3 regions of the Streptomyces sp. NPDC001406 genome follow, and region 3 is predicted to be linked to each of the others. Evidence: riboswitches for the same ligand, from Rfam matches in the RefSeq annotation. Region 3 holds a riboswitch; each other region holds the start of a gene.
The links. A riboswitch is a leader RNA that binds a small molecule or an ion and turns the genes downstream of it on or off. The one in region 3 is predicted to bind cobalamin.
Positions count from the first base shown of each region.

Region 1: another riboswitch for cobalamin. It lies ahead of ACFY1J_RS42365 (hypothetical protein); the one in region 3 lies ahead of ACFY1J_RS10815 (CbtB-domain containing protein).
Region 2: another riboswitch for cobalamin. It lies ahead of ACFY1J_RS09925 (cobalamin biosynthesis protein); the one in region 3 lies ahead of ACFY1J_RS10815 (CbtB-domain containing protein).

Region 1 covers NZ_JBIAWG010000026.1:47,506-55,281, reverse strand. Annotated here, with positions in the region: gene ACFY1J_RS42375 (heavy metal translocating P-type ATPase) at 1-1,053, opposite strand, end outside; gene ACFY1J_RS42370 (heavy-metal-associated domain-containing protein) at 1,169-1,459, opposite strand; cobalamin riboswitch at 1,614-1,765, shown strand; gene ACFY1J_RS42365 (hypothetical protein) at 1,796-2,032, shown strand; gene ACFY1J_RS42360 (CbtA family protein) at 2,044-2,787, shown strand; gene ACFY1J_RS42355 (DUF5134 domain-containing protein) at 2,896-3,762, opposite strand; gene ACFY1J_RS42350 (hypothetical protein) at 3,867-4,376, opposite strand; gene ACFY1J_RS42345 (hypothetical protein) at 4,648-5,085, shown strand; gene ACFY1J_RS42340 (cupredoxin domain-containing protein) at 5,474-5,887, opposite strand; gene ACFY1J_RS42335 (heavy metal translocating P-type ATPase) at 5,924-7,776, opposite strand, start outside.
Region 2 covers NZ_JBIAWG010000003.1:555,047-562,822, forward strand. Annotated here, with positions in the region: gene ACFY1J_RS09920 (cobyric acid synthase) at 1-360, opposite strand, end outside; gene ACFY1J_RS09925 (cobalamin biosynthesis protein) at 357-1,307, opposite strand; cobalamin riboswitch at 1,408-1,548, opposite strand; gene ACFY1J_RS09930 (hypothetical protein) at 1,707-1,934, opposite strand; gene ACFY1J_RS09935 (anion permease) at 1,967-3,214, opposite strand; gene ACFY1J_RS09940 (class II aldolase/adducin family protein) at 3,511-4,242, shown strand; gene ACFY1J_RS09945 (alpha/beta hydrolase family protein) at 4,366-5,493, shown strand; gene ACFY1J_RS09950 (hypothetical protein) at 5,684-7,117, shown strand; gene ACFY1J_RS09955 (VOC family protein) at 7,140-7,553, opposite strand.
Region 3 covers NZ_JBIAWG010000004.1:120,102-127,877, reverse strand. Annotated here, with positions in the region: gene ACFY1J_RS10840 (STM4015 family protein) at 1-426, shown strand, start outside; gene ACFY1J_RS10835 (STM4014 family protein) at 407-1,612, shown strand; gene ACFY1J_RS10830 (STM4013/SEN3800 family hydrolase) at 1,722-2,549, shown strand; gene ACFY1J_RS10825 (STM4012 family radical SAM protein) at 2,546-3,889, shown strand; gene ACFY1J_RS10820 (STM4011 family radical SAM protein) at 3,900-4,787, shown strand; cobalamin riboswitch at 4,863-5,004, shown strand; gene ACFY1J_RS10815 (CbtB-domain containing protein) at 5,040-5,261, shown strand; gene ACFY1J_RS10810 (CbtA family protein) at 5,283-6,035, shown strand; partial or broken gene ACFY1J_RS10805 (thioesterase family protein) at 6,140-6,706, opposite strand; gene ACFY1J_RS10800 (hypothetical protein) at 6,737-6,856, shown strand; gene ACFY1J_RS10795 (VOC family protein) at 6,892-7,245, shown strand; gene ACFY1J_RS10790 (hypothetical protein) at 7,548-7,776, shown strand, end outside.

The DNA of each region.
Region 1 (7,776 bases), on a different contig from region 3:
CAGCTTGGCCATCCGTGCGAGCTGGGTGTCCACGCCGACGCGGGTCGCCTCCACGACGAGCCGGCCGCCGGCGTTGACCGTGGCACCGGTTACCGCGTCGCCGACGGTCACATCGACGGGTACGGACTCGCCGGTCAGCATGGACGCGTCCACGGCGGAGACGCCTTCGACGACGGTGCCGTCGGTGGCGACCTTCTCGCCGGGCCGTACGACGAACCGGTCGCCGACCGCCAACTGTGCGACGGGAACGCGGACTTCCTTGCCGTCACGCAGCACGGAGACGTCCTTGGCGCCGAGCTCCAGCAGCGCCCGCAGGGCGGCGCCTGCCTTGCGCTTGGACTTCGCCTCCAGATAGCGCCCCGAGAGGATGAAGGCGGTCACGCCGGCCGCGGCCTCCAGGTAGATGGAGGAGGAGCCGTCCGTGCGGGAGACGGTGAGGCCGAAGCCGTGCCGCATGCCCGGCATGCCCGCATGGCCGAAGAACAGCGCCCAGAGCGACCAGCCGAAGGCGGCGAGCGTGCCGATGGAGACCAGCGTGTCCATGGTCGCCGCGCCGTGCCGGGCATTGGTGAACGCTGCCCTGTGGAAGGGGAGGGCGCCCCAGACGACAACTGGCGTGGCCAGCGACAGCGACAGCCACTGCCAGTTGTCGAACTGCAGGGCAGGAACCATCGCCATGAGGATGACCGGCACCGAAAGCACCAGAGACACAGTCAGACGCTGACGCAAGGAGAGCAGCTCGCCGTCCGGCTCCGCCGGAGCGGCCTCGGCGGTGTCGCCGGCCGGGGGAGCGGGAGGCGGCGGCTCTTCGGCGGTGTAGCCGGTCTTCACCACGGTGGCGATGAGATCGGCGACCTCGATGCCCGGGCCGTAGGCGACCTTCGCCTTCTCGGTGGCGAAGTTGACCGTGGCGGTGACGCCGTCCATTCGGTTGAGCTTCTTCTCGACGCGGGCCGCGCACGAGGCGCAGGTCATGCCGCCGATGGAGAGCTCGACTTCGGAGGGGGCAGAGGCCGTACCGCTGAGCGTCGTCTCGGGTGCCGTGCTGGTCATGCGTATCTCCTGTAAGGAGGCCGGGACGTACGGCGTCCGTATCAGCGGAGCGGTAGGTCCCGGCGTGGGGAGGCGAATCGCGTGATGGCCGGGGCGGCGAGCCCCGAAGGGGCCGTCAGGCCTGGCTGACGAGCTCGTAGCCGGCCTCATCGACGGCGGCGCGCACGGCCGCCTCGTCGAGCGGGGCGGCGGAGGTGACGGTGACCTCTCCGGTCTTGGCGACGGCCGTGACGGAGGTGACGCCTTCCAGGCCGGATATCTCCTTCGAGACCGAGCCTTCGCAGTGGCCGCAGGTCATGCCCGACACCTTGTACACGGTGGTGACGCCGATGCCCTGAACATCGGTCGCGGTGCCCGAGCCGCAGGAACCGCCGCAGCAGGAGCTGGAGTTCGTCTGTTCGGTCATTGTTTCTTCCTCAGGGTGTGGATGCGTGGGGTCGGTCCTGAGGCCGATAGGGATTCTTCGGCTCATCCCGACGACAACGGAGACTATACCCCCTGGGGGTATTTCTCCACCTGTAATGCTGCCCACACGGCTCTGGCCCTCCCGTGCTGTGCTCACTAAGGTGCTTAGTATGCGTCGCGGACCTGCGACGACAACTTCACATCGAGGCGACGGTGCGCAGGAACCTGGTGAGAATCCGGGACGGTCCCGCCACTGTGACCGGGGTGCCCCGGGAGTCAGACACTGACCCGTCGTCCTCCAGGCAAGTGGGGCGTGTGCACCCCATGAGGAGGTTCCATGAGTGCTTCGGCGGTCCCCGAGGCGCGATCGGTCACAGGGCTGGTCGTCCATCCGCTGCGCGACGGACTCATCACCGCGGCGGTGGTCATCCTCGCGCTGGTCGCGCTCGACGCGGTCTTCCTGGACCAGGGCGCACTGCTCTCCCCGGTGCTGGGCAAGATCGCGGCATCGGCCAACTACGTCCACGAGTTCGCCCACGACGGCCGCCATCTCCTCGGCGCCCCCTGCCACTGAGGAGCACGTCGATGACTTCTCTCCTGTCTCTGCTGGGGCGCGGTGCGCTTGCCGGCGGGGCCGCCGGGCTGGTCAGCGGCGGCTTCTCGTACCTGTTCGCGGAGCCGGTACTGGACCGGGCCGTGCGGCTGGAGGCCGCCCGTGAAGAGGCGAGCGGCACGACCGCCGCCGAGGTCTTCTCCCGCTCCACCCAGCACGCGGGTCTCGTGGTGGCCGCCGTCGTCACCGGCGCGGCGATCGGGGTGCTCTTCGCCGTGGTGTACGCGATCCTGTACCACAGGGACCCGGACGCCACCCCCTGGCAGCGGTCCCTGGCGCTCGCGGGAGCCGCGTTCACCGGCGTCTGGCTGCTGCCGTTCCTCCGCTATCCCGCCAATCCTCCGGGCGTTGGCGATCCGGGAACGATCGGGCTTCGGTCCGGAGCCTGGCTGGCGGCGATCGCGATCGGTGTGATCGCCGTCGTGCTGGCCTGGCGGCTGCACGAGTGGCTGGCCCAGCGCGAGTACGGCGCGCCTGCGCGCCAATTCGTCGTGGCGGCCGTTGTCGTGGCCGCTCTGGCGTTGCTGTTCGCGCTCCCCGACAACCCTGACGCGGTGAGCGCCCCGGCCACGCCGGTGTGGGACTTCCGGCTGCTCTCGGCCGCCTCCATGGGGCTGATGTGGGGCGGGATGGCCGCAGGCTTCGGCCTCCTCGGGCTGCGGGCGGCGCGCGGTGTGAGGGCGGCCACGCCCCTCCCGGCCGTTCCCGCCGCCTGACGGCTCAGGCTGCAGGGCCGCGGCCGGCATGCGCGTACGTTGCCGATGCCGGCCGCGGCCATCGAGGACCGGCCGGCATCTGCCGGGCCGGGCTGATGATGGCTGCCATCAGGCAGCCATCATCAGCAGCATCCCGGACATGGTCACCCCCATGCCGATGTGTGCCGCCAGTGCGGCGTCCGGTGCGGCGCCGACCTTACGGCGGCGGCCCCGACAAGTCGGCTCGCCCGTCCGCGCCTTGTCCCAGACGGAGAGCGTCAGCGACGCCAGGAACACAACCAGTGTGTCCGGGACGGCAAGCAGCCAGCGCCCCCAGTTCCGGCCCGCGGCGAGGTTCTTGTGCGTGCCGCGTACCCGCGCCCACACGGACGCGGCGATCGAGAGAAGGAAATACACCGCGAGCGCGGCGATGAGTATGCGCCACACGGCACTCGAGTCCCCGGAGACACCGGTACTGGCCGCCGTGTCGGTCATGCCCGGCATGCCCATCCCGGGCATGGACCCCATCCCTTCCATCCCCTCCATCGAGCTCATCCCGGCCGTGCCGCCGGTGCTCGTGGTGTCCGCTATGTTCTCCATCCCCGGCATGTTTGCCATGGGGGACCCGAGCGCGAGGACGGGACCGGACGACGTGCTCGTCATCGCGAGCGTCATGATCACCATGCCGAAGCTGCCGACGATGAGGTGCACCCAGTGGCGGCCGTGCTGCCACCCGCTCGTGCGCGTGTGCTTGACCGCCAGCGCCACACCGCCCAGCCCGAGCAGCGCGAACGCCACCGCCCACCACATGCCGTAGTCCGCGTACCAGGCGAGGGTCGCGGGCAGGGTCATGAGGGCCATACACAGGCCCATGAGGAGCTCGCCGCCCGCAGCGAGCTGTGTCTCGCCGCTGGTGGTCACCATCCGGACCGCGCTGACGGCCGCCACCAGAGCGGCGACCGCCGCGATGGACCAACTGAGCGTCGCGTTTCCCATTGCCGCCTTCCCGAGCGTCCCCGTGTGGGCCATCAACTGCTAGTGCCCTTAGTACGTTTGGGATACGGGTGGTGTTCAGGAGGCTGGTGGGATTTCGCGCATCGTCAGCTCTGCTGGGGCTTTGGGAGTCGGCCGCCGCGACCGGAGCGGGCGACTGCGACGAGGATCGCCGCGCTCATGCCGTACAGCACCACGGTCGCGGCGGTCCGGCTGGCCCCGTACGTCTGCGTCGGAGGTAGATACACGGGCCGCGTCTCGGAGATATTCCGTTCCGAACCCTGCTGGACGACGACCCAGCTCTCCGCGGTCCGGTTCCGGGCGTCCCTGAACGTCGCGCACAGGAACCAGCGGCTCTCCGCGATGCGGCCGCGCTCGGTGCCGTCGGCGACGGGTGTGAGTCGTCCGGTGGCCTTCTCTCCGGCGCGGTGTGCGACCAACTCGACGGGGCGAAGTGCCGGGTCGTCCGTGGTGAGCGTGACGTCGACCCCGTGCTGCCCGACGAACGCCGTCCACCGCGCCTGGCCCACAGCGGTGCCCTGCCCCGGGTCGTGGGCGAGGGCGCGGGTCGCGGTGAGGAGAGGGAGAGCGAGCAGGAGGACCGAGGCGACGGCCATGGCCTGTACTCCGCGGCGCCAGATGCGCGGCACGCCTTCGGACGCCAGGACTATCAGACAGAGCCGAGCCGGGAAGGGCCAACAGCAGTGAGGGAGTGACCTGATCGGTGGAGACGGCAGTGCCGTGCGGCACCACCGGAAGCAGCAGCACGAACGTCGCGTGCACGGCCATCGGCGCAACGAGGGCCAACCACCACGGCGAGGGGCGCCACCGGTGCACGAGGTCGACCGCAACCGCCACGATGAGCACCGGCGGGACGATCGGCGTGGAGTGACCGAGCAGGGTGAGGAAGGCGACCGTCAGCAGCCGGGCCGCGGTGACCAGCAGGGCGGCGCCGACGACGGCGTCCGGGCGCGGGTCGAAGCGGCGGATGACCACCACGGCCAGGGTCACGCCGGCGCTGACGACCGGCAGATACCAGAGCGCCGAGAACTGGGGCGCGTCGGAGTCGTACTCCATGACCGGCACCAGCGCCGCGGCCAGCACCAGGGAGTCGGCGGCCGAGACCGCCAGACGGCTGCCGCCTTCCTGTACGACGGCTCGCGACAGCGCCACGGCAGTGCCATCGTCGCCACGATGGCCAGCAGGTGTGGGGGGTTCCACAGTACGGCGTCCCGGCCGAAGGCGGTGTGCCAGGCCGCATCCGCGGGCGCCGCGATGCCCACGGCCGCTCCGGAGACGACGGTCCCTCGCAGGACGGGTCCCTAAGGATGCCGGCCACTCCCTGCCGACGGGCATGCGGCCACGCCCAGCGGGCGAGTGCTCCGAGGGTGACCAGGATCGAGCCGTAGAGCAGCACGTGCGGTGCGCTCCAGAAGCCGTCACGTCCCACATCCGTGTGCAGCGAGTCGTCCCAGTAGGTGCTGAACAGCGCGAGTGCGCCGCTCGTCACCGCTGCCAGCAGCCAGCCCATGCCTCTGCCACTCTCCGCCGAGAAGTGCCGTAACCTCTCCGATGTCCTATACCCCATAGGGGTATAGGACATCGGCTGGGCAGGACTCTCGCCCCAGCCGGAGCCCTTGAGTTGGTCGTTCGACTGAGGGCGGGTTGACTACCACTGTGCGGCCCTATGGGCGCGGTGGACGCTGGCGCGGGCTCAGCGCACGGTCAGCGTCCCCTTCATGTTCGGGTGGAAGGTACAGGTGAAGGCGTAACTGCCGGCCTTGGACGGGGCGGTGAAGGTCCCCGACTTGCCGCCGGCGATGCTGCCGGTGTCGAAGGCCCCACCCTCTGAGGCCGTGACGGTGTGCGCGGTGGAGTCCTCGTTGACCACGGTGATCTTCTCGCCTGCCTTCACCGTCAACGTGGCTGGGTTGAAGGCGAAGTTCTTCATCGTGATGCGTGGCGCGCCGGCGTTCGTAGAGGCGGGAGCGGGGGCCGAGGAAGCCGGGCTTGGCGTGGTCGATGTCGATCCGCCTCCCGAATTGGAGCAGGCGGTCGAGAACGACAGGGCTGCAATCGCCGCGAGGAGCAGGGGAACGGTGCGTCGGCGACGGGCTGAAGGTGACATCGGGGCGACCCTTCGGGGGTGGGGTACGGGGCGGCGTCAGGCGGCCCGCCGGGCGGGCTTGTCGACGGCGGGGGCGGCGGTCTCCGGTGGGGGTGACGCGGGGGCTGGGGCCGTGCCGGGCAGCCGGAGTCCTTTCAGGGACAGGGCGTTGACGGCGACGATGAAGCTGGAGCCGGACATGGACAGTGCGGCGATCTCTGGGCGGAGGACCAGACCGAAGGCCGGTTCGAAGACGCCGGCGGCGATGGGCAGGGCGATCGCGTTGTAGCCGATGGCCCAGCCGAGGTTCTGACGCATCTTGCGCAGGGTGCCGCGACCGATGCGCAGGGCGGTGGGCACGTCCAGCGGATCGGAGCGCATCAGGACGAGGTCGGCGGTCTCAATGGCGACATCGGTGCCCGCGCCGATGGCGATGCCGAGGTCGGCTTGGGCGAGGGCCGGGGCATCGTTGACGCCGTCGCCGACCATCGCCACCTTGCGGCCGGTGGCCTGGAGTTCGGCGACCTTGGCCGCTTTGTCGCCGGGGAGGACTTCGGCGATGACGGTGTCGATGCCCAGTTGCTGTGCGATCCGCTCGGCGGTGGCCTGGTTGTCGCCGGTGAGCATGACGACCTCGACGCCGAGGGCGTGCAGTTCTTTCACAGCGGTGGCGGACGTGTCTCGGGGCGCGTCGGCGATGCCGATCAGTCCGGCCGCTCGGCCGTCAACGGCGGCGATCACGACGGTGCGGCCGGTGGCGGCCAACTCGTCCCGTTTCTGCGTCAGTTCCCCGAGGTCGATGCCCTCGCGTTCGGCCAGGCGGCGGTTGCCGACCACGACCCGGTGGCCGGACACCTGGGCGATGGCGCCGTGGCCAGGGACGTTCTCGAAGCCGTCCGCACGTTCGGTGGCGAGTTCCTTCGCCTCGGCGTGCCGCACGACGGCCTCCGCGAGGGGGTGTTCCGATTCGCGCTCGACCGCCGCGACCAGGCGAAGCAACTCGTTCTCCGTCATGCCGGTGCCTGTGATCACGTCGGTGACCTCCGGCTCGCCCTTGGTGAGCGTGCCGGTCTTGTCCATGACCACGGTCTGGATGCGGGCAGAGGTCTCCAGGCCCATGGCGTTCTTGAACAGCACGCCCCGCTTGGCGCCCAGCCCGGTGCCGACCATGATCGCGGTGGGGGTGGCCAGGCCGAGTGCGTCCGGGCAGGTGATCACGACGACGGTGATGGCGAACAGCATCGCGGCGCCGAAGGATCGATCGGTGGCCAGCAGCCAGACGGCCAGGGTGGCGGCCCCGCCGATCAGGGCGACGAAGACCAGCCAGAACGCCGCCCGGTCGGCCAGTCGCTGGCCGGGCGCCTTGGAGTTCTGGGCCTGCTGGACGAGCTTGACGATCTGGGCGAGGGCGGTGTCCGAGCCGACTTTGGTCGCGCGGACGCGGAGCGTGCCGTTGGCGTTGATGGTGGCGCCGACGACCTGCGCGCCGGGTTCTTCGTGTACGGGCAGGCTCTCGCCGGTGACCATCGACTCGTCGACCTCGCTGGTGCCCTCCTCGACCACGCCGTCGACGGCGATCTTCGCGCCCGGGCGGACCAGCAGCAGGTCGCCGACCTTTACCTCGGCGGTGGGCACCTCGACGGGCTCGTCGTTGCGCAGCACCAGCGCCTTGGGCGGGGCCAGGTCGAGGAGCGTGCGGATGGCATCGTTGGCGCCGCCGCGGGCCCGCATCTCGAACCAGTGGCCGAGCAGCACGAAGGAGGCCAGCACGGTGGCCGCCTCGTAGAAGACGTCCCCGCCGCCGGTGAGCGTGACGATCAGGGAGTACAGCCAGCCGGAGCCGACGGCGACCGCGACCAGCACCATCATGTCCAGGGTGCGGGCGCGCAGGGCTCGTATGGCGCCGTCGA
Region 2 (7,776 bases), on a different contig from region 3:
GAGACAGTCGAGAACGGTTCCGAGAAGTCTCTGCTGCCGGCCCCCGTGATAGCCGCGGGCGCTCAACTCGCCCACCGGCTTCCCCAGCAGCACGACTTGGCTGCTCTGCTCACCACCGGGCTTGAGCAGCACGGGATTCATCAGCGCGCTGGGCTCCACCCGGCACGCCTGGGCCTGCATGGCCTGTGCCCGTCCGATCTCGGCGCCCTCGCGCGTCACGAACGAGTTGAGGGACATGTTCTGCGCCTTGAAGGGCGCGACCTTGACGCCCTGTCGCACCAGCCACCGGCAGATCCCCGCCGTCACGACGCTCTTGCCCGCGTCGGAGGTGGTGCCGGCGACGAGCAGACCACCGTTCATGACGTGCCCCCCTTTGCCTTGCTTACGACGCCGCGCACGGCGACTCCGACGCCGAGCGCGAGCAGACCGACCCGACGGGAGAGCCGTACGGCCCGGTCGATGTCCTCGGTGGCCACGGCGCGGCCGGCACCGTTGAGCACGGGCCGGAGCTCGACCCGCCCTCCGTAGGAGAGGGTTCCGCCGAGCCGCACGCCCAGGGCCCCCGCGAAGGAGGCCTCGACGGGACCGGCGTTGGGACTGGGATGCCGGCGTGCGTCGGCCCGCCAGGCACGCAGGGCGCCGCGCGGATCCGGGCCCGCGACGGCGGCCAGTACGGCGGTGAGGCGGGCCCCCGGCCATCCGGCGACGTCGTCGAGCCGGGCGGAGGCCCACCCGTAGCGCCGGTACCGGGGGGACTTGTGCCCGACCATGGCGTCAAGGGTGTTGACCGCGCGGAACCCGAGCAGTCCGGGCACGCCGCCCACGGCGCCCCACACCAGCGCCCCTACGACGGCGTCGGACGTGTTCTCCGCGACGGACTCGACCACGGCCCGGGCGATCCCGTCGGCGTCGAGCGCCTGCGGATCGCGTCCGCAGAGGTGAGGCAGCCGGGCACGGGCCCCTGCCACGTCGCCCGCCTCCAGGGCACGCCCGACGGCCTGGGCCTCCCGGGCGAGCGAAGTCCCCCCGACCACGGCCCAGGTGGCGGCAGCGGTGAGCGCGACGGAGGCGGCGGGGGAGGGACGTACGGCTCGGCGGGCGAGGGCGCCGAGGGCCACGGCCCCACCGACGCACGCGGCGGTGTGCAGGGCGCCCCGGCCGCGGTGGTCCCGCCACAGCACCCGCTCCACGGCGCTTGCCGCACGCCCGAACGCGGCGACCGGATGCCCACGGCGTGGATCGCCCAGGAGAAGGTCACCGAGGAGGCCGGCGGAGGCGCCGTACGCGAAGACGCGATCGGCACGCATCGGCTCAGCCGGCCGTGGGGTCGAGCAGCGACCTGGTGCTGTACCTCAATCGGCAGCCGAGCATGGCGATATGTCCTCACTCAGGGTGTCCGCGCCCTGGTTCGACGAGACCGGCGGTGGGAGTTCCTGGCTTCCGGAGAGTTCTTCCCCGGTGACAGTGGCGGGACCGCGCCGGATTCACACCGGCTTCCTCCCTTGCCGCCGTACATGGCTCCGGCAGTCCACCACGCCCCCGGAAGGGCCGTCAACTTGCCGTTGACCTGCAAGGGGAGAGTGTGCTGAGGCCCACACCGGCGCTGCGCGGGCGGGTGTGGGGGCACGCGAAAAGGCTCCTCCCCGAAGCATCGGGGAGGAGCCCGGTGAAGCTCGCTCAGGCCTTGGCCGTGAGCTGGGCCGGGGTCAGGCCTTGGCCATGATCAGGTAGATGCCGTACGCCACCGCCGCCGCGCAGGCCGCGAAGCAGACGTACGCTCCGGTGACCGCGAGGGGGGCGGAGCCGCCCTGGGCCGTGGCGCGCTCGCGGTGCGCGAGGCCCTTGACGCCCAGGGTGAACAGGGCCACGAGGCCCACGGTGACCACGAGGCTGACGCCGAAGACGGAGCCGAGGGCTGCCCAGTCGATCTTCATGGTGATGCTTCCTTAGTAACCGGGTCTCGGGGTCAGACGGTGGCGGCCGGAGGGGCGGCCGGGTCGGTGGCGGGGGCAGTCGCGGGGGACGGGATGGTGGCCGTCAGGTCCTCGGTCACGGTGCCCGCCGGGGGCGGCGTCACGGCGGCCATCGCGGTGGTCACCACACCGGCCGGTTCCTCGGTGTCGTTGACGTTGCTGTGGTCGACCACCTGGCGGCGGGAGAGCTTCCAGATCGCGGCGCTGGAGGCGATCAGGAAGACGGCGACGACCGCGGTGCCCCAATTGCCCAGGTCGGTCACGGACTCCGCGAGCGCAGCGACCAGAGCGGCCGCCGGCAGGGTCAGCGCCCAGGCCACGACCATGCGGGTCGCGGTGGACCAGCGGACCACGCCGCCCTTGCGGCCCATGCCCGCGCCCATCACGGAGCCGGAGACGGCGTGCGTGGTGGAGAGGGAGAAGCCCAGGTGGGAGGAGGCCAGGATGACCGTCGCGGCGCTGGTCTGGGCGGAGAAGCCCTGCTGCGGCTGAAGGTCGGTCAGGCCCTTGCCCATGGTGCGGATGATGCGCCAGCCGCCGATGTAGGTGCCGAGCGCGATGGCGAGGCCGGCGGAGAGGATCACCCAGACGGGAGGGTTGGAGTCGGGGGCGATGGCGCCGCCGGCGATCAGCGCGAGGGTGATGATGCCCATCGTCTTCTGCGCGTCGTTGGTGCCGTGGGCGAGGGAGACGAGACCGGCGGAGGCGATCTGGCCGGCGCGGTAGCCCTTGCGGGTGGCCGCGCTGTCGGCGTCCTTGCCCAGCCCGTAGGAGAACCTCGTGGCGAGCATGGCGGCCACGCCGGCGACGATCGGGGCCGCGACGGCCGGGATCAGGACCTTGGTGACGAGCACGCCGCCGTGGACGGCGCCGGTGCCGGCCGACGCGATCGTCGCGCCGATCAGACCGCCCATCAGGGCGTGCGAGGAGCTGGACGGGAGCCCGACCAGCCAGGTCAGCAGGTTCCAGAGGATCGCGCCGACCAGGGCGGCGAAGATGACCTCGGGACGGATGCCGGTCTCGTCGACGAGACCCTTGGAGATCGTGTTGGCGACCTCCACGGAGAGGAAGGCGCCTACAAGGTTGAGCGCGGCGGACATGGCCACCGCGACCTTGGGCTTGAGCGCACCGGTCGAGATGGTCGTGGCCATCGCGTTGGCGGTGTCGTGGAAACCGTTCGTGAAATCAAACGCGAGTGCGGTTATCACCACAATCGCGAGGATCAGCGAGAAGTTTTCCATTTACCCAGGCAATCGTTCAGAGGACGTCATTGGCTGGTTGACCGTAGGCAACCTGGGTGAACGGAAGGTGAACTGGGGCAGGACTCAGGGTGTCGCAAACGAGGGGCCGCCGCTCCACTCCGGCCCGGCGGCCCAGACGCCCCTTGACCGGTTGCCCCGGGCGAACGACCTCAGCCGGTTCCACGGCCCGTCGAAGAGACTTTGGTCACCCCGCAGACGACCTGGTGGGACGGGACGCCGTGTCCCTTCGGCAGGCCCGCCGCGGACGCCGGGGCGCCGGCTGGCAGGATCGCCGCATGGCTGAGCAGCGGCGGGACCAGCGGGACGGACGCGATGACCGGGAGGGCGCACCGCCTGTGCCGGAGGTACGGAGGAGGTCTGCGTCCGACGGGGAGGCGCACGCCTGGGAGTCGCTCGTCGCGACGGCCCGCCGGACCGTGTCCGACGGACTGGTCGTCGGCACCTCCGGCAATGTGTCCGTGCGCGTCGGAGACACCGTGCTGGTCACGCCGTCGGGCGTGCCCTACGACCGGCTGACGCCGGACGACGTCACCGGGGTGGACCTCGCCGGGCGGCAGGTGCTCGGCACCCTCGTCCCGACCAGCGAGCTGCCCATGCACCTCGCCGTCTACCGCACCACCGACGCCCGCGCCGTCGTGCACACCCACGCCGTCCACGCGACCGCCGTCTCGACGCTCGTCACCGAACTCCCGTCGATCCACTACATGACCGGTGCCCTCGGCGGCCCCGTCCGGGTCGCCCCCTATGCGACGTACGGCACCGACGAGTTGGCCGAGAACATGCTCCAGGCCCTCACCGACCGCTCGGGCTGCCTCCTCCAGAACCACGGCACCCTCACCTACGGCACTTCCCTCGACCAGGCCTACGACCGCACCGCCCAGCTGGAGTGGATGTGCCGGCTGTGGCTGACGGCGTCATCGGTACCCGGCCTGACACCGTCGCTGCTGTCGGAGCGGCAGCTGGACGAGGCCGGGGAGCGACTGCGGGGATACGGCCAGCGCCGCTGACGGCCGTCGGGGAGGTCCGGCGCCCTCCGGGAACACCCGGTGCCACCGGCCGAAAACCGCAGGTGTCACCGGACGGGCCTGCGCCCACTGGCCGGTGACCGGGTCCGCCGGGACACTGGAGGCGTGCGCACTGTCACAGCGACGGCCGCAGCCGTCACCGCGGTCCTGGCGGCCGGCGCGGCCGGCGTCGCCGCCGGACGGATAGCCAGCGACGCCGCACTCAAGGCGCCGCCCGGCCGGCCACTGCCCACCGAGCCCCGGCTCACCGTGCACGGCACCGCCGCGGGCCGGATCACGCTCACCCGCGACCTGGCCTCCCTGCGCCCCGGCCTCTACGGCCTCTCCGGCGACGGCTCGCACGCCGTCGTCGGACCCGTCCTGGAGTCCGCCGAGCACAAGGCCGACACCGTCGTACGCCGCCTGGAACGGGTCACGCACGGCACCCTCGACTCCGGCGACAGGGTCTGGCTCACCCCGAACGTGCACGTCGGCAACCCGAGCACCGCCCTCGGCCTCGACCACGCCGACATCGACGTGCCCGGCGAACTCGGCGCCCTGCCCGCCTGGTTCGTGCCCGGATACCGGGACACCTGGGTGATCACCGTGCACGGCCTGGGCACCACCCGCGAGCACCCCATGAACGTCATGGGGTTCCTGCACCACCGGCGCCTCCCGGTGCTCGACCTCGCCTACCGCGGCGACCTCGGCGCACCCCGCCCGCCGGACGGACTCAACCACCTCGGCGAGACCGAATGGCGCGACCTGGACGCGGCGATCCGCTACGCCGTCCGGTACGGCGCGCGCCGCGTCGTCCTGTACGGCTGGTCCACCGGCGCCACCATGGCGCTGCGCGCCGCCCTGCACTCCCCGGTGCGCGACCACGTCGCCGGTCTGGTCCTCGACTCGCCGGTCCTCAGCTGGGAGGCCACGCTGCGCGCCCTGGCCACGGCCCGGCGCACCCCGGAGGCCCTGTTGCCGCTCGCGGTGCGCGCCGCCCAGGGCCGGGCCGGCCTGCACGCCGACCATGTCGCCGAGACCGCGGACCCCGACCAGCTCAGGGTGCCCACCCTGATCATCCACGGCCCGGACGACGAGGTGGCCCCCTGGGCCCACTCCCGTCGGCTCGCCGCCCGCCGCCCCGACCGCGTCGCCCTCCACACGGTGCCGCACGCCCCGCACGCGGCGATGTGGAACGCCGACCCGAAGGAGTACGAGGAGCGGCTGCGCCGGTTCCTGACCCCGCTGATGTGAGGTTTCCCGCACTCTCCCGCCTGCCGGGCGCCCGGGCCGCAAGCCCGGTCCCGGCCGTTCCGTTTAAGGCCGTACCACTGGCCTGAACCCGCCTCCCCGGCCCCCGCCGGAGCGCGTGCGTTGGCCAGCCCCGTCGCCCGCCGTGACATTCCGTTTGGGTTTTCGGACCGTCAACCGGAAGACTGCACCCGTGACGTCCCGTATCCCGCGCGACTCCAGGCTTCGACTTGTCCGACCGCGACCCCTGGCCGCCGCCCCCAGAGCGATGAACCAGCGGCCCTCGCGCCGCCCCGCACCGCGCCCTCCGGAGGGCACACCGGCCCCCGTGGAACTGGCCAGAATGGCGCGCTCCGGTCTGGCCGACGCGGCCCGCGTCGCCCACTGGGCCGACGCCGCCCTCGGCCCCGGCCGCGCCGGTGGGACCGACGACGGCAAGGCCACCCTCTCCGACGCGACCGCCGAACGGGCGGCCGCCGACCTGGGCCTGACCTCGGCTCAGGTCCGGGCCGACTGGGACATCGCCCGCCTCGCCGGCCTCGTCGAGGTGCACGGCGACAGCGCGCGCCCCGGCTGGCGGCTGCGCGCCTGGGACCGGGACGACAGTGCCGTACTGCGCGGCTGGGTCGCCCTCTTCGACGCCTGGTCGCTCGCCCACCCGGAACCCCCGGACCACGAGCCCGCCGCGGTCGCCGAGGTCGTCTCGGCCATGCCCCAGGTGCTCTCCTTCCTCCAGCTGTCCGCCGGTCCCGTCCCGGTCGAGCAGCTTCTCGACCTGCTCCAGCAGCGGGTCACCGAACTGCGCACCGAGCGCTGCGAAGTCCCCTACGAGCCAGGGCCCGCGAGCCTCACCACCGTCGTGCCCCCCGTCGGCGCCGACGCGGCGGAACCCGCACCCGTCGGGGACACCCCGCTCGCCCCCCTGCTCGACTGGTCCCTGCACGCCCTCGCCTCCGTCGGCGCCCTCACCTGCGGCGACGGCCAGGCCACGCTCACCCCGCTGGGCAGCTGGGCGGTCTGGGTCAAGCTGGAGCAGATCTGCGTGGCCGCGCAGAGCCCCGCCGGGAACATCGAGCAGGCCGCCGAGGCCATGCTGCGCGGCTGCGCCCAGCTCCGCCCCAACGCGGCCCGCGCCGAGTACCGCGCCTGGCTCGCCGCGCGCACCGTCGGCAGCGCCGTCACCGAACTCATCGGCGCCGCCCGTGGCGAGGACGCCCTGCTGCGCGGCCTCGCCTTCGAGGCGCTGCGTGTCGTAGGCGCCCCCGCCGAACCCGACGTCCGCGCGGTGGTCGACGATCCGACCCTGCGGCCGTACGCCCTGCTGTGGCTCGCCGAGCACGACGGTGCCGACCCGGAGGACGCCCACGAGGTCCTCACCCGGGAAGAGGCCACCTGGCTGTGGGTGGACACCGCCGCCGCGGTCGCCGACCACGGCGAGGCGCCGCTGCTCGTCCGCCACCTGGAGTCCGCGGTGCAGCCCACCGTCCCGCAACTGCTGGACGAGGTGCGCGCCGTCGGTCATCCCCGCACCGTGCAGGTCCTGGTCGCGCTCGCCGCGGCCCACCCCGACCCCGCCCTGGCCAAGGCCGTCCGCCGGGCGGCCTTCCAGGTGCATACCGGGGGATAGCCGGGCGGGCGAGAGGGGCCGCTCAGGCCGCTATCTCGGGGGCGTACGTGCCGAAGCTCCAGATGTTGCCCTCGGCGTCCCGGGCCATGTAGTCCCGCGAGCCGTAGTCCTGGTCCGTCGGGGGCATCAGGATGTCCGCGCCGTGGTCCACGGCGCGCTGGTGGTGTGTGTCCACGTCGTCCACGACGACGTACACACCCGCGGGGCCCGCGTCCTTCATCGCCGCGTCGAAGACGCCGCCGCGGCCCTTGGAGCCGATCATCACGGCCCCGTTGCCCTGCACCAGCTCGGCGTGCAGCACCGAGCCGTCCTCGCCCTCGTACACCGAGAGTTCGGTGAACCCGAAGGCCTCCGTGAGCTGTTTGATCGCGGCTTTCGCGTCCACGTAGAGCAACGTCGGAAAAATACTCGGCCGCCCACCGCCCGTACCTGCCATGCCGATCACTCCTCGTGCGTCGGTCCTGCACCGGTGTCGTGAGCCTGCTGCCCAGTCTGGCACCCCCCACTGACAACGCCCCGGTCCCGGAAACCAGGCCTCGGCGGAAGGTGTCGCACGGCGCGATGTCCACGGGGGCCGGGCGTACATGGCTGCGGCACGTCATATCCGCCGTCGGCGTCCCGCGCCGCCTGCCTCCGCTCCGAGCGGTGTCCGTGTCCCG
Region 3 (7,776 bases):
CCGGCCCTGCGCCACCTGGAGTTGTGGCTGGGCACCCCCGATTTCGGCGGCGACTGCGAGGCCGAGGACGTCACCGCGCTCCTCACCGCGCTGGGCCACTGCCCCGAACTGCGACACCTGGGGGTGAAGAACAGCGACATCCAGGACGCCGTGGCCGCCGCGGTGGCCCAGGCACCTGTCGTCGCGGGCCTCACCTCGCTCGACCTGAGCATGGGCACCCTCGGGGACGAGGGCGCGGGCGCGCTCCTTTCGGGTCAGCCCCTGACCCATCTGCGCGCTCTCGACCTGCGGTACAACTTCCTGAGCGACGAACTGGCCCAGCGCCTGCGCGAAACGCTGGAGCCGCACGGAGTCGATCTCGCACTCACTGCGGCGCCCCGCAGCTCGTACAACCCCGAGGCACGCTATGTCGCCGTCGGCGAATGACCCGGGCCCGCGCTTCGTGGTCGTGGGCAACCCCGAGAACCGCCGTGTCACCCTCTTCGGGGACGCGGTGCGCGCGGCCGGACTCGCCGCTCCGCGCATCGTCGCCTGGACCGACGTGCTGCGCGCGGGCGGAGCCGAGTCCGGGGCTGAGTTCGCGGCCGAGTTCGGGGCCGAGGAGATCGTCCGGATCGACTCGCCCGGTGAGAACGCCGAGGTCGACCGGTTGCTGCGCGGTGCCCAGGACCCCACCCGGGTCGAGGGTTCGGCACGCTGGTACGCCGGGTTCATGACCGCGCTGCGTCGGCTGCGCGGCGGCATCCGGCTCGACGACCCGGCCGACCTCCCCGTCCTCTTCGACAAGCGGCGCTGCCACGCCGTGCTCGACGCGGCCGGCGTGCCGGTGCCCGACTCGCCCACCTCGGGGCCGGAAGCCGCACCGGTGCGCGGCTGGGACGACGTACGGGCGCTGATGCGGGAACACCGCATGCCCCGGCTGTTCGTCAAACCCGCGCACGGTTCGTCCGCTTCGGGTGTGCTCGCCGTGGAGTCGGGCGGCGGCGGCCGGATCAGGGCGACCACATCCGTGGAACGCGCGCCGGACGGCCGCCTCTACAACTCCCTCAAGGTGCGCCGCTACGAACGCGAGGCGGACATCGCGGCCGTCGTCGACGCGCTCGCCCCGGACGGGCTGCATCTGGAACGCTGGCTGCCGAAGGCCTCCCAGGAGGGGCGCGCGGCCGACTTGCGGGTCGTCGTCGTGGCCGGCCGCGCCACCCACGCGGTCGTCCGCACCAGCCGCTCACCCCTGACCAATCTCCACCTCGGCGGCCGCCGGGGCGATCTCGACGCGGCCCGGCAGGCCGTCGAGGCGGCGGGCGCGCGCTGGACCGATCTGCTCGACGTGTGCGAGCGGGCCGCGGCCTGCTTCCCGCGCACGCTCTGCGTCGGCGTCGATCTGCTGCCCGCCGTGGGCTGGCGCCGAGCGGCGGTGGGCGAGGTGAACGCGTTCGGCGACCTGCTGCCGCGCCTCACCGGCCTGCCCGGCAGCGGCGCCGAGGGCCTCGACACCTACGCCACCCAGGTGGCCGCCGCGCTGCGCCGCTTCGCCCCGGACCGGCCGGCCGCCTCTTCGCACCACCAGTACAGAGAAGGAAACCCGCATGCCCTCGCCCGCCCCGACGCCTGAGCCGCTCGCACTCCGGAGCACCCCCACCGCGCCTCAAGCGCCGGGCGAGCCGGATGAGCCCCCCGCGCAGGGTGCGCCGCATCAGCCGCATGTTCCGCACGCGCCGGACATGAACGAGATCGTCGGCAGCCACGACATCCTCCTGGTCACCCTCGACACCCTCCGCCACGACGTCGCCGCCGAACTGGCCGCGGCGGGCCGCCTGCCGAACCTGGCCCGTCATCTCCCCGGCGGCCGCTGGGAGAAGCGCCACGCCCCGGGCAGCTTCACCTATGCCTCCCACCAGGCGATCTTCGCGGGCTTCCTGCCCACCCCGGCCGCCCCCGGCCCGCATCCGCGGCTGTTCGCGGCGGGCTTCGCGGGCAGCGAGACCACCGCCGCGGGCACCTTCGTCTACGACACCCCGGATCTCGTCTCCGGCCTCGCCAAGGTGGGCTATCACACCGTGTGCATCGGAGGCGTGGGCTTCTTCAACAAGCTCGGCCCCCTGGGCTCGGTGCTGCCCGGCCTGTTCCATGAGTCCCACTGGGCCCCGGAGTTCGGCGTCACCGACCCCGACTCCTTCGAGAACCAGGTGGCGTGCGCCGAACGCGTCGTACGCGAACTTCCCACGGAACAACGGCTGTTCCTCTTCGTCAACGTGTCCGCCCTGCACCAGCCGAACTGGTTCCACCTGCCCGGCGCGACCCGCGAGGCCGGGGACACCCGCGCCACGCACGCCGCCGCCCTGGAGTACGTGGACCGGCACATCGGACGGCTCTTCGCCGCCGCGAGCAGCAGACGCCGCTGCTTCGCCGTCGTCTGTTCCGACCACGGCACCGCCTACGGCGACGACGGATACACCGGCCACCGCCTCGGCCACGAGTCCGTCTGGACCGTGCCCTACGCCCACTTCTTCCTGGACCCCGCATCCCGCCCGACGGAGGCCGCCCGATGACCACCGCCGAGCAGACGACGGCGACCAGCCCCTACCAGAGCTACGTGTACGCCTACCCCCACAAGACCGCCTACCGCCGGCTCCACGACCGCCCCCTGCTGAACACCCTCTGGGCGGCCGAGCCCAAGGACACCCTCTCCCTCTACCTCCACATCCCCTTCTGCGAAGTCCGCTGCGGTTTCTGCAACCTCTTCACCCGCATCGGCGCCCCCGACGGCCTGACCGGCGCCTACCTGGACGCCCTGGAACGCCAGGCGGGGGCCGTACGCGAAGCGCTCGGAGACACGGACGAGGTCCGCTTCGCCACGGCGGCCTTCGGCGGCGGCACCCCGACCTTCCTCACCGCCACCGAGCTCGAACGGCTGTGTGGCATCGCCGAACACCGCATGGGCGCCGACCTGAGCGCCGTCCCGCTGTCGGTCGAGGCCTCCCCGGCCACCGCCACCGCCGACCGGCTCACGGTCCTCGCCGACCGCGGCACCACCCGGCTGAGCCTGGGCGTGCAGAGCTTCGTCGACTCCGAGGCCCGTGCCGCCGTACGCCCGCAGCGCCGCGCCGACGTGGAGTCGGCCCTCGCCCGCATCCGTGACACCGGCATTCCCGTCCTCAACATCGACCTCATCTACGGCATCGACGGCCAGACGGAACGGACCTGGCTGCACTCCCTCGACGCCGCCCTCGCCTGGCGTCCCGAGGAGCTCTACCTCTACCCCCTCTACGTCCGCCCCCTGACCGGCCTGGGCCGACGCGGTAGCGGCCCCGACCCCGCCTGGGACGAACAGCGGCTGCGCCTGTACCGCGTCGGCCGCGACCACCTTCTCGCGCACGGCTACACCCAGCAGTCCATGCGCATGTTCCGCCGCACCGACGCCCCGCCCCAGGGCGCCGACGACTACGCCTGCCAGACCGACGGGATGATCGGCCTCGGCTGCGGCGCCCGCTCCTACACGGCCGCTCTGCACTACTCCTTCGACTACGCCGTGGACATGCACGAGATACGCGCGATCATCGACGACTACGTGTCCCGCCCGGCCGCCGACTTCGCCCACGCCGAGTACGGCCGCCCCATCGACACCGACGAGGCCCGCCGCCGGCACCTCCTGCAGTCCCTGCTCCAGGCCGAGGGCCTGCGCCTCGACGACTACCGTGCCCGCTTCGGCACCACCCCCGCCGACCACTTCGGCCCCGAACTCGCCCGCTTCGCCGACCTGGGCTGGCTGACCGACGACCGCGCGACCCTCAGACTCACCCCCGAGGGACTCGCCCACTCCGACGCGATCGGCCCCGACCTGTTCTCGCCGGCGGTCCGGGCCGCCATGGCCGCCTACGAGAGGAAGTGACCGGCCCGCCATGGACCTCACCCTCCTCTACCGGGGCCCCCTCGCCTCCTGCGACTACGACTGCCCCTACTGCCCCTTCGCCAAGCGGCGCGACACGGGCGCCCAACTGCGCGCGGACCGCGCCTCCTTGGAGCGCTTCGCGGCCTGGGCCCGGCAGCAGACCGGCGACCGCCTGTCCCTCCTGTTCACCCCCTGGGGAGAGGGCCTGGTCCGCTCCTGGTACCGGCGCACCCTCGCCGAGCTGTCCCACCTGCCGCACATCCGGCGCGTGGCGATCCAGACCAACCTCAGCTGCCGTACCGACTGGCTCGCCGAGGCCGAGCGCGACACGCTGGCCCTGTGGTGCACCTACCACCCGGGACAGACCCCGTACGACCGCTTCCTCACCAAATGCCGCGAACTGGCCGAGCGCGGCATCCGCTTCAGCGTCGGCATCGTCGGCCTGCCCGACCATCTCGACGGGGCCCGGCGCCTGCGCGCCGACCTGCCCGAGCACGTCTACCTGTGGGTCAACGCCGCCGAGGGACACACCTACACCGACGCGGAGGCCGACCGGTGGACGGCCCTGGACCCGCTCTTCCCGTACAGCCGGCACCCGCACACCAGCGCGGGACTGCCCTGCCGCACCGGCGACTCCGTGATCTCCGTCGACGGCGAAGGCACCGTCCGCCGCTGCCACTTCGTGCCCACCCCGCTCGGCAACCTCTACGACGGCTCCTACCGCACCGCCCTGCGCCCCCGCCCCTGCCCACTCGCCGCCTGCGACTGCCACATCGGCTATGTGCACCTGGAGACGCTGCCCCTGTACGACGTCTTCGCGGGCGGGGTCCTGGAGCGCATCCCGGCCACGGTCCCCGCGACCCCGATCCTGCACCTGTCACACCTGACGGGGAGTTGATCCCACGCCCGCTCCGTCGGACCGCCCGCCGGGAGAGGAAGATCACGCCTGGTGGGTGCGGTCTTGGCCATGCTCCCGACACGCGGTACCGTCGGTTCGATATCGACGACGGCGAGACGGAAGCCGGTGGGAATCCGGCACGGTCGCGCCACTGTATGCGAAGGGCCCCTCGGGCGTTTCGTGAGTCAGACCCGTGGCCGTCGTCCAGTGCACCACCGAGATGGGACGCGAACTCCCAGAGGAGGCCCTGCCATGGCGCAGACCGTCGCCCAGCCGACAGCCACCACCCCCGTAGTTCCCGCCACGCTGCCGCTGAAGGCGATAGCACCCTGGGCGGTCTTCTTCGGCATCCTGATGCTGGTCCTGCTGTACTTCGTCGGCGCCGAGCAGGGCGCCACCTCCGTGTTCAACGGCACGGACGTCCACGAGTGGGTGCACGACGCCCGCCATCTGCTCGGTTTCCCCTGCCACTGACGCGAGGGGCGCCGCACAACCATGAACTCCACAACCGTAAGAAACCTCCTCGTGCGGGGCATGCTCGCCGGCCTGGGCGCCGGCGTGCTCGCCCTCGTCGTCGCCTACTTCCTCGGTGAGCCGAGTGTCGACAACGCGATCAGCTTCGAGGAGGCGCACTCCCACGAGCACGAGATGGAGGTCGTCTCCCGCTCCCTGCAGTCCACCGCCGGACTCGCCACCGGCGTCCTGGTCTACGGGGTCGCCTTCGGCGGCATCGCGGCGCTCGCGTTCTGCTTCGCGCTCGGCCGCGTCGGCCGGTTCAGCCCCCGGGCGACCGCGCTGCTGCTGTCCGGCTGCGCACTGCTGGCCGTGTACGTCGTGCCGTTCATCAAGTACCCCGCCAATCCGCCCTCCGTGGGCGACCCCGACACCATCGGCAAGCGCACCACCCTGTACTTCCTGATGATGGCGCTCAGCGTCCTCCTCGCGATCGCCGCCACCATCCTGGGCAAGCGGCTCGCGCCCTCGCTGGGCACTTGGTACGCGACCGTCGCCGCGGTGGCGGCCTTCGCCGTCGCCATCGGGCTCGCGTTCGCGTTCCTGCCCGTCATCAACGAGGTACCGAAGGACTTCCCGGCGACCCTGCTGTGGCGCTTCCGGCTCTCCGCGCTGGCCATCCAGACGGTGCTGTGGGTCGGATTCGGTCTCGTCTTCGGCGAGTTGGCCGAGCGACTGCTCAATCCCAAGCCCGCGACAGCCTCGTCCGCACGGACAGTTCCAGCCGCGCACTGATCCCTGCAGGACACAAGAGGGCCCTTCGGAACCATCCGGGGGCCCTCTCGCGAGGTCGTGCAGCACGGTGCTGGTGGAAGCGGATCCCGCCTGCCTGCGCCGGCTCAGCGGTCCGGCTGAGGGCGGACGGTCAGGATCTGCTGGGCGTGGCCGACGGGGCCGTCGACGTCGTGCAGGACGGTGCTGGTCAGGCCCTGGCCGGTGGGGCCGAAGGTGACGGTGGTGTCCAAGCCCGTCCAGGTGCCCCGGGGCCGGCGGTGCAGGTGGACGGTCAGATCGACGTTGGGGAACATCCACTCCGTGGGCGGCTGTCGTACGGCGATGCCATCGGCCGTGTCGACGAGAGCGAGATAGGACGCGAGCGGGCTGCTCGGCTCGTCGGCGACGAGGGCGAGCGGGGTGGAGACCCAGGCCGTGGTGCGGCCCGGCCGGGGTGGGCCGACCGGGCGGACGTCGAGGGAGGCGATGTAGCCGCCGGGCCACACGTCGGCCATCGGCCACGCGGCGAGGCTCTCCGGCGGGGCGAGCCGCTCGCCGGGGCCTCCTGCCACGGCGGTGGTGTCAAGCGCCGCGAGCAGCCAGGCGCGGGCGCGGACCACCGGGCGGTCGGCGATCCGTACGACCGCTTCGAGGAGTTCGATGGTGCGGCCGGGGCGCACGGTCTCCGACGGCTGTTCGGCGCGCCCGACTACTTCGTACGGGTGGCCGTCGCCGACCTGCCGGCGCACGAGGCGTTCCTCAGCCAACGGGTCATGACGATCCCGCGGATCAAGAACGTCACGTCGCCCTTCACGATGAAGACCGTCAAGCCGGGGTTGTAGAGCCCGCCCGGCCGCCGTCCTGGCAAGATGGCGGCATGGAACGTGTGCTTGGAATCGGTGGTTACTTCATGCGGGCCGCCGACCCGGCGGCGCTGAGCGCGTGGTACCGCGATTGCCTGGGCCTGGACGCCGACGAGAACGGCCTGTGGAGCCAGGGAGCCGGGCCGACGGTGTTCGCGCCGTTCGAGTCCGAGACCGACTACTTCGGGTCCCGCGCCCAGCAGACCATGCTCAACTTCCGGGTCCGCGACCTGGACGCGATGCTCGCGCAACTGCGCGCCGAGGGAGCGGACGTGGCCGAAGAGACGCAGGACATGGAGGGCATCGGCCGATTCGGCTGGGTCACCGACCCCGAGGGCAACCGAATCGAACTGTGGCAGCCTGCCTGACCTCGTCTTCAACAGGCGGTGAGGTACGCGTCGCTGTTCACCGACCGACTGCTGGTCACCCTGGTCCACCTGCGCACCGGTTTGCCCCACGAGGCCCTCGGCGTGATCCATCAGGACGGGTCCCTCGCGATCGCCGGGCAATCGGCGAGATCAGACGGGGCACCGAAGCCCAGGTCCATCGGCCGAAGGCCGCACACCCCGGGCCGTCACCGTGAGCCCGGGCGGCGCCCTCAGCGGCGTCCGAGGCCGGCGTGCGCGAATATCCTGGGCGGCCCGCGGTCGTCGCGAAAGCAAGGATGGCCATGACCCGCAGCACACCACCCCGCCCCCTGGACATCGAGGCGGAGTTCCCCGAGCTGGCCGACCACCGGGCTGTCTGCACCCGGCTTCACCCGCGTCCCGGAGTGCCGAAGCCCGGCGAGAGTTCCGTGGGTGGTCCCCTCCTGTGGCCCATGGATGAGTTGTGGCCGGTCTGCCGGAAGCCGCATCCGCGCAGCAGGGGCCGGCGGATCGAGGACGTTCACGAGCAGC